One region of the Aeribacillus sp. FSL K6-3256 genome, then DNA from elsewhere that is predicted to be linked to it. Evidence: riboswitches for the same ligand, from Rfam matches in the RefSeq annotation. Region 1 holds a riboswitch; each other region holds the start of a gene.

The links. A riboswitch is a leader RNA that binds a small molecule or an ion and turns the genes downstream of it on or off. The one in region 1 is predicted to bind S-adenosylmethionine.
Region 2: it holds a riboswitch for S-adenosylmethionine, as region 1 does, so the genes downstream of both, NSQ84_RS05415 (methionine biosynthesis PLP-dependent protein) here and metK (methionine adenosyltransferase) in region 1, are expected to answer to the same signal.
Region 3: it holds a riboswitch for S-adenosylmethionine, as region 1 does, so the genes downstream of both, NSQ84_RS05060 (bifunctional homocysteine S-methyltransferase/methylenetetrahydrofolate reductase) here and metK (methionine adenosyltransferase) in region 1, are expected to answer to the same signal.
Region 4: it holds a riboswitch for S-adenosylmethionine, as region 1 does, so the genes downstream of both, NSQ84_RS15535 (2,3-diketo-5-methylthiopentyl-1-phosphate enolase) here and metK (methionine adenosyltransferase) in region 1, are expected to answer to the same signal.

Annotation. Positions count from the first base shown of each region.
Region 1 covers NZ_CP150188.1:934,178-937,290, forward strand. Annotated here, with positions in the region: gene pckA (phosphoenolpyruvate carboxykinase (ATP)) at 1-780, opposite strand, end outside; SAM riboswitch class I at 1,049-1,240, shown strand; gene metK (methionine adenosyltransferase) at 1,446-2,651, shown strand; gene NSQ84_RS04615 (phosphatase PAP2 family protein) at 2,701-3,113, opposite strand, start outside.
Region 2 covers NZ_CP150188.1:1,103,336-1,106,448, reverse strand. Annotated here, with positions in the region: gene metC (cystathionine beta-lyase) at 1-170, opposite strand, end outside; gene NSQ84_RS05415 (methionine biosynthesis PLP-dependent protein) at 163-1,278, opposite strand; SAM riboswitch class I at 1,395-1,532, opposite strand; gene NSQ84_RS05410 (aliphatic sulfonate ABC transporter substrate-binding protein) at 2,870-3,113, opposite strand, start outside.
Region 3 covers NZ_CP150188.1:1,035,935-1,039,047, reverse strand. Annotated here, with positions in the region: gene NSQ84_RS05070 (HPr family phosphocarrier protein) at 274-552, shown strand; gene NSQ84_RS05065 (YajQ family cyclic di-GMP-binding protein) at 697-1,188, shown strand; SAM riboswitch class I at 1,290-1,411, shown strand; gene NSQ84_RS05060 (bifunctional homocysteine S-methyltransferase/methylenetetrahydrofolate reductase) at 1,520-3,113, shown strand, end outside.
Region 4 covers NZ_CP150188.1:3,220,408-3,223,520, reverse strand. Annotated here, with positions in the region: gene NSQ84_RS15550 (BREX system ATP-binding domain-containing protein) at 1-140, opposite strand, end outside; gene NSQ84_RS15545 (hypothetical protein) at 140-442, opposite strand; gene NSQ84_RS15540 (hypothetical protein) at 520-729, opposite strand; SAM riboswitch class I at 1,094-1,199, shown strand; gene NSQ84_RS15535 (2,3-diketo-5-methylthiopentyl-1-phosphate enolase) at 1,278-2,501, shown strand; gene NSQ84_RS15530 (2-hydroxy-3-keto-5-methylthiopentenyl-1-phosphate phosphatase) at 2,477-3,113, shown strand, end outside.

The DNA of each region.
Region 1 (3,113 bases):
AGACCAGCCGTGTTCATCATCACCAATTAATCGGCGTTTTGGATCGGCGGAAAGTGTTGTTTTGCCTGTTCCCGATAAACCGAAAAAGAGCGCGACATCGCCTTCTTGACCGACATTGGCGGAGCAGTGCATTGAAAATATATCTCTTTCTGGAAGCAGGAAGTTCATGACGGAAAAGATAGACTTTTTCATCTCGCCTGCATATTCAGTTCCGCCGATCAGGATTATTCTCTTTTCAAAAGAAATAATGATAAATGCTTCTGAGTTCGTTCCATCCACAGCTGGATCTGCTTTAAAGGAAGGAGCGGAAACAATCGTAAACGGATTTTTATGCTCCTTTAAATCGTCTTGGCTTTTCGGACGGATAAACAGTTGGCGAGCAAATAAATTTTGCCACGCCAATTCATTGACCACTTGAATTGGAAGACGATATTTTTTGTCAGCTCCGGCAAATCCGTTAAAAACATAAATTTCATCTCTATTTTTTAAATATTGTATGACTTTTAAGTACAGTTTTTCAAAAACTTCTGATGAAATTGGCTTGTTGACGGGTCCCCAATCAATTAAATGCTTGACAGAATCTTCTTCAACGATGAATTTATCTTCTGGTGACCGGCCGGTATATTTGCCTGTTGTAACCGAAACTGCACCTGTATTTGTTAAAAAACCTTCTTTCCTAGCTAAAACTTTTTCTACAAGTCGTGCGACTGGTAAATTATGATATGCATTTGGTCCGCTGATCAACGAAGCTAATTCATTTGATACATCTACAATATTCATATACATACCATCCTTTTTTTGCATATTTGAAATGGTTTTATAGAAATAGTATAACACATTCGCAAAAATAATCCATCCTATTTATCGATTTCTGAAAATAATGTTTTTACTATATATTTTGCCTTCATTTTTGGGCATCATACGAATCATGATTGATCAGCTGATACTGAAATAATGGATATCAGATGATTTGGAAAATTACAGAGAAGCTTTATTTATTGTTGACAAGTACTTTTTTGCTCCTGTATGATATACATTTGAACGGATACTCTTATCCCGAGTTGGCGGAGGGACAGGCCCTATGAAGCCCAGCAACCGGCTCGTTGAAAGAAGACAGTAGAATATGGCTTTCAAAATCCCGGTATTCTATGGACATACAACATGATGCGAAAGAATTCCATATTCATAGACGAGCAATGGTGCTAACCTGATGCAAGGTTATATCCTTGAACGATAAGAGTGAAAGGCAATGATGTTTATAACAACCTTTCCTCTGGCAGGGAAGGTTTTTTCTATGTATAAGAGAAATCTCGTTTAGCCAAGTTTTTCTTATCGTACGAAATTTTGATATGTTTACAACAGTGGTGAGGGAATGAGTTCCGTGTCAATGTCAAGGAGTGTAGCACTCCATAAACATCATTTTAAGTTTGAGGAGGAAGCAGTAAATGACAAAAAAGCGCCGTCTGTTTACATCTGAATCCGTAACGGAAGGGCATCCGGACAAAATTTGCGACCAAATTTCAGATGCGATTTTAGATGCCATTTTAGAAAAAGATCCGAACGCACGTGTAGCTTGCGAAACATCTGTCACCACCGGACTTGTATTAGTCAGTGGAGAAATTACGACAAGCACGTATGTGGATATACCAAAAATTGTGCGAGAAACGGTCAAAGAGATCGGCTATACGAGAGCTAAATACGGTTTTGATGCTGAAACTTGTGCTGTTTTAACATCAATTGATGAGCAATCACCCGATATTGCTGCAGGGGTGGATAAAGCTTTAGAAGCGCGAGAAGGACAAATGACTGATGAAGAAATTGAAGCGATTGGCGCTGGAGATCAAGGGTTAATGTTCGGTTTTGCATGCAATGAAACGAAGGAATTAATGCCTCTCCCGATTTCCATTGCCCATAAGCTTTCACGCCGGCTTACAGAAGTTAGAAAAAGCGAAGAAATTCCTTATTTGCGTCCGGACGGAAAGACGCAAGTTACGGTAGAATATGATGAAAATGAACAGCCGGTTAGAATTGACACAATTGTCATATCGACTCAACACCATCCGGAGGCAACTTTAGAACAAATTAAGCAGGATATTAAAGAAAAAGTAATTGATCCGGTTGTGCCAAAAGAACTGATCGATGAAGAAACAAAATATTTCATCAACCCTACCGGACGTTTCGTTATTGGCGGACCACAAGGAGATGCAGGATTAACGGGACGAAAAATCATTGTCGATACTTACGGAGGCTATGCGCGCCATGGCGGAGGAGCTTTCTCAGGAAAAGATCCGACGAAGGTAGACCGATCTGCAGCTTATGCGGCTCGTTATGTAGCGAAAAATATTGTCGCAGCCGGACTTGCAGACAAATGCGAGGTTCAGCTGGCCTATGCAATTGGTGTAGCGAAACCTGTCTCTATTTCTGTTGATACGTTCGGTACTGGCAAAGTAAGCGAAGATGTTTTAGTTGAATTAATTCGCAATAACTTTGATTTGCGCCCAGCTGGCATTATAAAAATGCTTGACTTGCGCCGCCCGATTTACAAACAGACAGCTGCTTACGGTCATTTCGGACGCAACGATCTAGATTTGCCATGGGAACGCACAGATAAAGCGGAAGCTTTGCGCGAACAAGCTCATCAATATTTGTAAAATAAAAAAGGTGTCCAATGCGATGCATGCATTAGACACCTTTTTGCTTTTACGGTCCGAATGCGACAAAACAGATGGTGCCTGCTGAAGCTCCTAGAACTATTCCCGCCAGCACATCTGAAGGGTAGTGTAGGCCAAGAAAAATTCTTGATAGTGCCACACTGAATGCGAGAGGAAGCAAAATCCATGTTAAGGCTGGAAAAAAGAGCAAAAATGGTGTAGCCACTGAAAATACAGCTGTCGTATGTCCAGAAGGAAATGAATGGTCAGTTAACGGATTTTCTAACACTTTTGTTTCAAATAATGTAAGATAAGGCCGTCTGCGTGGATAAATTCTTTTCACAATGAAAACCGGAATATGACTGAAAAAAAGAGCAGCTGAACTTGCCAAGGCAACAGTTTTTACAGGTTCATTAAAAAATAACATCAGCATTAAACATGTTGCAATTGAAAAAACAGCCC
Region 2 (3,113 bases), 170 kb from region 1:
TTTCGTGTTGGATTTCCTGAACGGCTGTAGTCAAATTCAGGAGATTCATCCAATGTTTGCTGATGAAACGTTGACGCTTGCTGAATCGCCACGCTGACAGCACCAGTTGTCGGGTCAACCTTATGTTTATTATGAATCAATTTTGTTTGAAAGCTCCATTGGTCATGCATTTAGTAAATCCCCTTTCGCAGCTGCTTGCAATGCCTGCTTGAGATCTTCCTTCAAATCCTCCACACTTTCAATCCCTACAGAAAAACGGAGAAGCCGGTTACATACACCGTTTTGAATTCGGATTTCTTCCGGAATGTCCGCATGTGTTTGGGTAGCTGGATACGTTATAAAGCTTTCTACCCCTCCAAGGCTTTCCGCAAAACAGATTAATTTCAGATTCTGCAAAAACGGGTTGACCCATTCTTCTTTTTTCACACGGAAGGAAAGCATTCCGCCTCTGCCAGGATATAATACATCATCAATTTCAGGAAGCTCTTTTAAATATGCCGCCAGCTCCCTTGCATTTTCCTGATGTTTGGCCATTCTCAATGATAAAGTTTTCATTCCTCTAAGCAGCAGCCACGAATCAAAAGGAGATAATACCGCACCAATTGCATTTTGATGCATGGCTAATTTTTCGCAAATTTCTTTCCCTTTTGCACAGACCAGGCCGGCAAGGACATCGTTGTGACCGCCTAAATATTTCGTTGCGCTGTGAATCACGATATGCGCTCCTTCTTCAATCGGACGCTGCAAAACAGGTGTGTAGAACGTATTGTCAACGATCAGCAGCAAATTGTGCTTCCGGACCAATTCCGCCAACGAGGAAATCGATGTTTCCTGCATAAGCGGATTAGTGGGCGTTTCTAGAAAAATCGCTTTAGTATTTTCGTTTATTAATGATTCCGTATATTCGCGAGACGTAAAATCGTCATAGTGGAAGGAAAGACCGTATTTGCGCCACTCTTCTTCAAACAAGCGGTATGTCCCGCCATATAAATCTTTTGAAACGATCAGTTCATCTCCACTTTTAAATAAAGCCATAATCGTCTGAATCGCTGCCATTCCGGAAGAAAATGCAAATCCTTGATCGGCTCCCTCCAATTTGGCTATGGCGTCCTCGACAAGCTCTCTCGTTGGATTTTTTGTCCGAGTGTAATCATAGCCTGTTGATTCACCTATTCCTTTATGCCGGTAGGCTGTGGACAAATAAATGGGGGCGCTTACTGTTCCTGTAAGAGCTTCACTTCGATTTCCTAATTGGGCCAAAACTGTTTCAATATTCATCTTTGACTTTCCTCCTTTTTTAGTTAGTAAAAATGTGCTGCTTTCATTGCCTGTAGAGGAGGCTTTAAAAATAAAACGCCCTCTTCATAAGAAGAAGGCGTTTATTGTTTGGCTCCTTCTTATCTTCCAAGCATATCTTACGGCAAAATGCTTGCTGGATTTAGCACCTTGGTACAAAGGTTATCATGCCGCCGTCCTTGTACCGGTTGCTGAGACTTCTTCGGGCCAGTTCCCTCCGCCTCTCTCGATAAGAATTCCGATATGAACTTTTGATAGGTATAACTTTACCTCAGTTTTAAAAAAAATTCAAGACGTTTCCTGCCAACAATTCCGATAACTTTGATTTATTTTCAGTAAAACTAAAGAAAAATAAGAACATTCTTTAAATAATCCGTCGATTCTTGAAATGTTTTTTTGCGAAAGCCAAAAGGGAAATTTTTTTGTATGGATCACCTTTGATCCTCCATCATTTCAATGAAAGTGGTTTTATTTTCCCCTGAGGCTTCCCAAATTTTAATAGATTTTAAAATATAAATATCCAATTCGGAAGCTGTCGTATTTGGAGAAAAATTGTGAACGAGGTGATCTTCTTTAGAGGAATTGGAAAATTTTAAGAGAATTTAATAAACAGTAAATGAAACGATTGAATTGGCAAACTAATCGTTTGATAAATTTTTCGCCAACTTCTGTCAAACGAACCCGTACTCCATAAAGCAGCTGAACAGAAAACGAAGATGCGATATTTGTTTTGCAGGTGAAGCTGGGAAGCAAAAAAGATGAACATAAACGTGCCGTTGGAAAATTTGCTGAACATTCTTTACTGATGCGCCTTCTCTTTTTTATCAATATTATGGAAAGGAAAGACTGTTTATGATGCTGTATATAATCGACAGCATACGAACCAATAATTTTCATGACGAGCAAATGATGGGGCAAATCAAAATTATGTGAGAAAACGCTTTCTAAAAACTAGAACATCATCTAAACAATGTGTACGGAATTTATTATGATTATGAAAGCGACTACAGAGGAGATTATTTATTAAGCATTGCAATTGAAGAAAATAATGGGGAAGCTTTTAATTGAAATCTCGAGGAACATGAAAATAAAGTTTTTCAAGTAGATACAACGGACGAACAAGGCATTTTTAAAACTTGGAGTAAGATTTGGAAGCAAGAAGAAACTGGTTTAAGTAGAGCGTGCTTACACATATGATTTTGAAAAATACGGCCCAAATGGAGAAATTGAAATTCATATAGGCGCTGTCTAATAAGTCGATTTTCCGGCTTATAGACGCCCCTTTAATGTTTTAGAAATGTTGATATATCAATGTTTATAATCTTTCGTTTTCAATGGATTTTGACTTTCTGGACAGCTCCAAACAATGTGAAAAAACGGGAGCTTATTCGAGCGATTTGAATAAAAAGCTCTCACAACAACAGAATCCCAATATACAGGCATAGTCATAAACAACTTTTGGGATAAGCCCTGTTTTAACAACTGCTCCATCTTGAATTTACATCAACAAAATAACCCCCCCTATCCAGAAGCCGCATAATATCAAAAAGCTTCTGTATAGGGGGTTTATTGCTTAATTCAAAAAGCTTGTATCTACAAGACCTTTAAGATCCGGTTTTTCTTTTAAAAATTTCAAGTCATAAGAAGAGTTAGAAAAGTCTTGAAGAACTTTTTCATCCACTTCGGTTGTATAGCGGACACGTTCCCAAGCGCTGTCGATAATTTCTGGGTCAAGCTCTTGATTTGTTATTTCTTTAATCGATTGAATGGCAATATCGCGTGCTTCCTCTTTGTTTTTATTGATGAAGTCGACTGCT
Region 3 (3,113 bases), 100 kb from region 1:
GGACGTTCTGAAAGAAAAAGACGCTTTCTTATCTTGCAGTATGCATCTTTTCTCTAGCTTTTGTTTTCATTTTTGTCTAATAAAACATGGGTGGGGCAATAACTTTCAATTTGATTAGACCATTCATTTCATTAAAAAACAGAGAAATCCAGAACGTTTCCATATTCGAAAGCGGAGGTCATTTTTTATATGTAAGAGGAAATGACAAACATGTGGGAATCTATCCTTTATTAATGTAAGATATTGTAAAATAAGTATACAAGAGGTGGCACAATGAAGAAACATGAAATTTCCGTGTATCTTACAAAAGAGATGGAGCCGGAATATGTCATTTCCCTTGTCCATGAAGCGATTAAATTTAACAGCTACATTTTATTCCAAACAAAAAAGCTCCAATTAAATGCGAAAAGCGTTTTAAGCATGCTCGGTTTTTCCGCCTTTTTAGAAGGTCATGTAGTCATCAGCGCTGAAGGAGAAGATTCGCTCGAAGCAGTAAAAAACTTGCAAGACTTTCTTTCCCCTAAATGTTCTAAAGCGACATCTTTAGCTTAATTGCATTTAAGCAGATATTAATTTCCTTGCCGTTGCTTTAAGTAACGGTTTTTTCATTTAATTTGCGAGGAACCCCTAAAAGAGTTGTTCAACTGAACGACATTCACTATAATGAATGTAAATAACGTTATTGGAGGTAAAAAGTTGGCTAAGGAGAATTCATTTGACATCGTCTCAAAAGTGGATATTGCCGAAGTGAACAATTCCATTCAAATGGCGAAAAAAGAAATTGTAAACAGATATGATTTCAAAGGATCTAAAAGCGATATATCCCTAGAAAAAGATGAGCTTGTGCTAATCTCTGACGATGAATATAAGCTGAATCAACTAAAAGATGTATTAGTAAGCAAAATGATTAAACGCGGTGTCGCAACCAAGAATATTCAGTACGGGAAAATCGAAAAGGCTTCAGGAGGCACTGTCAGACAAAGAGCCAAACTTGTCAACGGAATTGACAAAGAAAACGGGAAAAAGATCAATGCGCTGATCAAAAATACCGGGCTAAAAGTAAAAAGCCAAATTCAAGACGACCAAGTCCGGGTAAGCGGCAAAAGCAAGGACGATTTGCAAAAAGTGATTGCAGCTGTGAAAAGCGCCGACTTGCCGATCGACGTACAATTTATTAATTTTCGCTAGCTTTGCCCTGTTCACAAAATTGAAATTTTATATTGATTATTTTGATAAAATTCGTTAAATTAGGATTAATCCGTTGTTTTAAAATTTCATACGGTAAAGCGTTCTTATCAAGAGAAGCGGAGGGACTGGCCCGATGAACCTTCAGCAACCGGATTACCCAAAAACTTTGGGTACCAAGGTGCTAAATCCAGCGATGCGTAAATTTGCGCTCGGAAGATAAGAAGAAGGGGAAAATGTTCAAGAAAAAGTCTTCTTCTTAGAAGGCTTTTCTTTTTTATATAGGTGTTCGCCTCCTTGCAGGCGCCTATTTCATTTGATTGGAGGACTTTTTATGGGGCTTTTACAAGATTTACAGAATCATATATTAATTGCCGACGGAGCAATGGGGACTCTACTATACTCATTCGGAATAGACAGATGCTTTGATGAGCTAAACGTTTCAAAACCGGAAGAAATAGAACGGATTCATTCAGCCTATTTAGACGCAGGCGCAACTGTTATTCAAACAAATACATACGGCGCCAATCGCATAAAGCTTGCCAGATATGGGCTGGAAGATGATATAAAGATCATCAACCAAAAAGGGGTTGAACTTGCAAAGAGGGCGTTACAAAAAATGGAAAACAAAGGGTATGTCATCGGAACAATCGGCGGCATCCGTTCGTTTCAAAAAAGCGCCTTCACGCTATCTGACATTGCCGAAAATTTTCGTGAGCAGCTTCATGTCCTTTTATCCGAAAACGTAGATGGCATTATTTTAGAAACCTATTACGACTTGGAAGAACTGAAAACCGTTTTGCAAATAGCTAGAAAAGAAACGGATTTGCCCATTATCACAAATGTTTCTTTGCACGAACAAGGCGTCTTTCAAAATGGAACAAGATTGGCAGACGGTTTGAAAATGCTTGAAGAACTTGGTGCAGATATTGTCGGCCTCAATTGCCGTTTAGGCCCTTATCATATGCTGCAATCTCTGGAAGAAGTGCCGCTGTTTGAACATGCCTTTTTATCCGCTTTTCCAAACGGCAGCCTGCCAAGGTATGAAAACGGAAGATTAGTTTATGAATCAGATGAACACTATTTTTATGAAGCGGCTCTTCAATTCCGAAAACAAGGTGTCCGGCTTCTCGGCGGATGCTGCGGAACCGCGCCGAAACATATTCGGGCAATGGCTGAAGCTGTATCAAACCTCCCTCCTGTCACAGAGAAAGAAGTAAAAGAACGAAATGTTCCAATTCATGTTTTACCTATGAAAGAAAGTCAAGAAACTCCTCTCCCAGATATTGCAAAAAACAGACGCTCAGTGATTGTAGAATTGGACCCGCCGAAAACGCTCGGCTTGGAAAAATTTTTAACAGGAGCAAAAGCGTTGAAAAAAGCGGGGATTGATGCAATTACGCTTGCGGATAATTCCCTTGCTACACCAAGAATCAGCAATGTTGCTTGCGCAAATATTGTGAAAAGCCGTTTCCAGCTTCGCCCGCTCGTTCATTTAACATGTCGTGACAGAAATTTAATCGGCATTCAATCCCATTTAATGGGGCTGCATACTCTTGGCCTGCACGATATTTTAGCGGTCACCGGTGACCCGTCCAAAATCGGTGATTTTCCGGGTGCAACCTCTGTCTATGATTTATCATCATTTGATTTAATCAGCTTAATTAAGCAATTTAATGAAGGTTTGTCATACTCCGGAAAATCACTTGGTCAAAAAACAAACTTTACTGTAGCCGCCGCCTTCAATCCGAACGTAAGACATCTTGATCGCGCAGTTCAGAGACTTGAGAAAAAAATCAGCTGCGGAGCCGATTATTTTATTACGCAGCCGCTCTACTCGGAGAAGCTGATCGAAGAAGTATATGAAGCAACAAAACATCTGAATGTTCCGATATATCTCGGGATTATGCCGTTAATAAGCAGCCGCA
Region 4 (3,113 bases), 1.5 Mb from region 1:
GTAAATGATTCAACATATTGCTTAATAAATGTATCATCAATAACTGTCTCTGGTATCCATTTGTGTACCATACCGTGGATTTCCCTAACTTTATATGAAACTTCTATTAATTGTTCAGTTGAGAAACGGTTTAATTTCATCAATGGGGTTGAAAGTACACCACTAACCCTTCCATTTTTTGTGAAGATAAAGGTTTAATTCTAGAATATAAAACATCATGTTCTTTAATTGATCGATCCTCGTTTTTAATTAAATCATCCGTTCCAGTAAATAACATATAACATCCTTTCCTTACATACGATTCACTTATTCCTAGCAATTTAGCTAATTTGTAATTCGAGAAATCAGGATTCAACTCAATTGCTTGTCTAAGTTTTTCTAAGTTCTTATCCGTTTTATTGCGCTGTTCTTTTAAATACTCCTCACGGCTTTTTACGCCCATTTCCCGGCGTTTTTGTTTCCTTCTCCGCTTTTCATTCGCATCTATAATCGTGCTTAAATGGCGTTGTTCGTCCTCTGTTATATCTTATCTAACCATTCAATTAATTTTTTATTGCTGATATTATATCCAGCGCCAGGATACCCTTTTTCTCTAGCTATTCGGTTTGCTTCTTCGTTATTCCGTGCATAATAGGCCTTTTCAGCGCTTCTGGTGGATCTTCTTAAAGGCTCATTAAACTGTAAATTAAACGTTAGCGTTTGTTTTAAGGCTTCTTCTGGATCATTCAAAAAGCAACATAACCAATAACGGTACAAGAAACAAATTGTCTCACGATAACCAGTAACGTTATAATTGCGTAATTCAACCAGTTTTTCTAAGTCTAGTAATCTAGCATGATGCGATCGGAAGACGTTAAAAAGATGTTGTACCTTCTTTTTTCGTCCTCTTTTTTTAGGCTTTCCTGTTTTGGCTCAACCTCAAGTTCCGGAAAATACCTCAAATTGTAAACTGCACCATTAAATAATTGTAGCATGCCATCAGAAAAATGTAAGCGAATTTGAATCGAATATGATGTAAAAAAGTGTTGACAGAGGGGAAGGATAGTGGCATAATCCAAGTAAACGAATAAGAATTATAAAGTTAATAATAAAACTCTTATCAAGAGCAGGTGGAGGGATGAGCCCAATGAAGCCCGGCAACCGACTCATATGATGAGCACGGTGCTAATTCTCCCAACAGAGATGTTGAAAGATAAGAAGTTGTTTTGACAAAAAACCTCTTCTTATTGAAGAGGTTTTATTTATATAAAAAAATCTGAATGAAGAGGATTGAAAAAATGGGTCACGTAACAGCAGTATACCAAATCATTGCGAAACGAGAAGATTTAGAAAAAAAAGCAGAAGGCATTGCTCTTGGATTAACGGTAGGTTCGTGGACTGACCTTCCTCTTTTAGTGCAAGAGCAGTTAAAAAAGCATAAAGGACAAGTGGTTGAGATAAAAGAAACAGGCGAGGATCCATCCTCCGGCAAAACGATTGCACAGCTTCACATTCGCTTTCCGGGAGAAAACTTTTCTAAAGACATTCCTGCCATCTTAACGACAACTTTTGGAAAATTATCACTAGATGGAGAAATAAAATTACTAGATTTGCAGTTTGACGATGAGATCTTTCGGTATTTTCCAGGTCCTCGATTTGGAATTCAGGGGTTACGAGAAAAACTTGGCGTTTACGACAGACCGTTAGTGATGAGCATCTTTAAAGGTGTAATTGGACGTGATATGGATTACCTTCTTGCCCAATTGCGGGAGCAGGCTCTCGGGGGCGTCGACTTAGTAAAGGATGACGAAATACTTTTTGAAAATTCGCTCACATCATTTGAAACAAGAATAAAGGAAGGCAAAAAAGTTCTTGATAACGTGTATCAAGAAAAAGGGCACCGAACTTTGTATGCGGTCAATTTGACGGGAAAAACATTTGAATTGAAAGATAAGGCAAGAAAAGCAAAAGAATTAGGTGCCGATATTTTGCTATTTAATGTTTTTACATATGGCCTCGATGTGCTGCAAGCATTAAGGGAAGATGATGAAATCGCCCTCCCAATTATGGCTCATCCGGCGTTTAGCGGATCGTTTACTTCATCCGAAAAATATGGGCTCTCTCATTCCTTATTGCTTGGAAAATTGATAAGAATTGCTGGAGCAGATTTTTCGTTGTTCCCTTCACCATATGGCAGCGTTGCATTGGAGCGTGACAAAGTTTTAAAAGTGAAAGAAGAATTGGTGAAGGAATCAGTTTTAAAACCAGTTTTTCCTGTTCCATCTGCTGGCATTCACCCGGGTCTTGTTCCCATTTTAATTCATGATTTTGGAAAAGATTGTGTCATTAATGCAGGAGGCGGTGTTCACGGTCACCCGCAAGGTGCTAAAGGCGGAGGAAAAGCTTTCCGTCAGGCAGTTGACGCTGTTTCCCGGGGTGTTCCCCTTAATGAAGCAGCTGAAGACATAGAATTACAAGAAGCAATTCGGCTCTGGGGATGGAAGGAGGCACCGTCCAATTGAAGCCAGTAATATTTTGTGATTTTGATGGAACGGTGACAAAAAAAGATAACATCGTTAGCATCATGAAGCGTTTCGCTCCAAAAGAGTGGGAGCAATTGAAGGATGGCGTCCTTTCCCAGTCGATTAGTATTCAGGAAGGAGTCGGCAAGATGTTTGCACTTCTTCCATCTTCTTTAAAGGGTGACATCATTCACTATATTTTAGAAACTGCAGAAATAAGGGAAGGATTTCGCGACTTTGTTCATTATGCGAAAAACATGAACATTCCTTTATACATTGTCAGCGGCGGAATCGATTTTTTTATTAAACCGCTGTTGCAGCCTTTTGATTCTATTACCGCACTGTTTTGCAATAAAGCGGATTTTAGCGGAGAAACGATCACCATTCATTGGCCTTATACGTGTGATGAAAAGTGTCCCAACCAAAATTGTGGGTGCTGCAAACCGACAATTATTCGGCAAATTGCAAATGCTGACACTCATTCCATCATCATCGGGGATTCCGTCACAGATTTAGAAGCCGCGAAGATTGCAGATACAGTTATTGCACGTGATTATTTATCAAAAAAATGTCAAGAATTTTCTATTCCTTATCAATCTTTCGAAACATTTT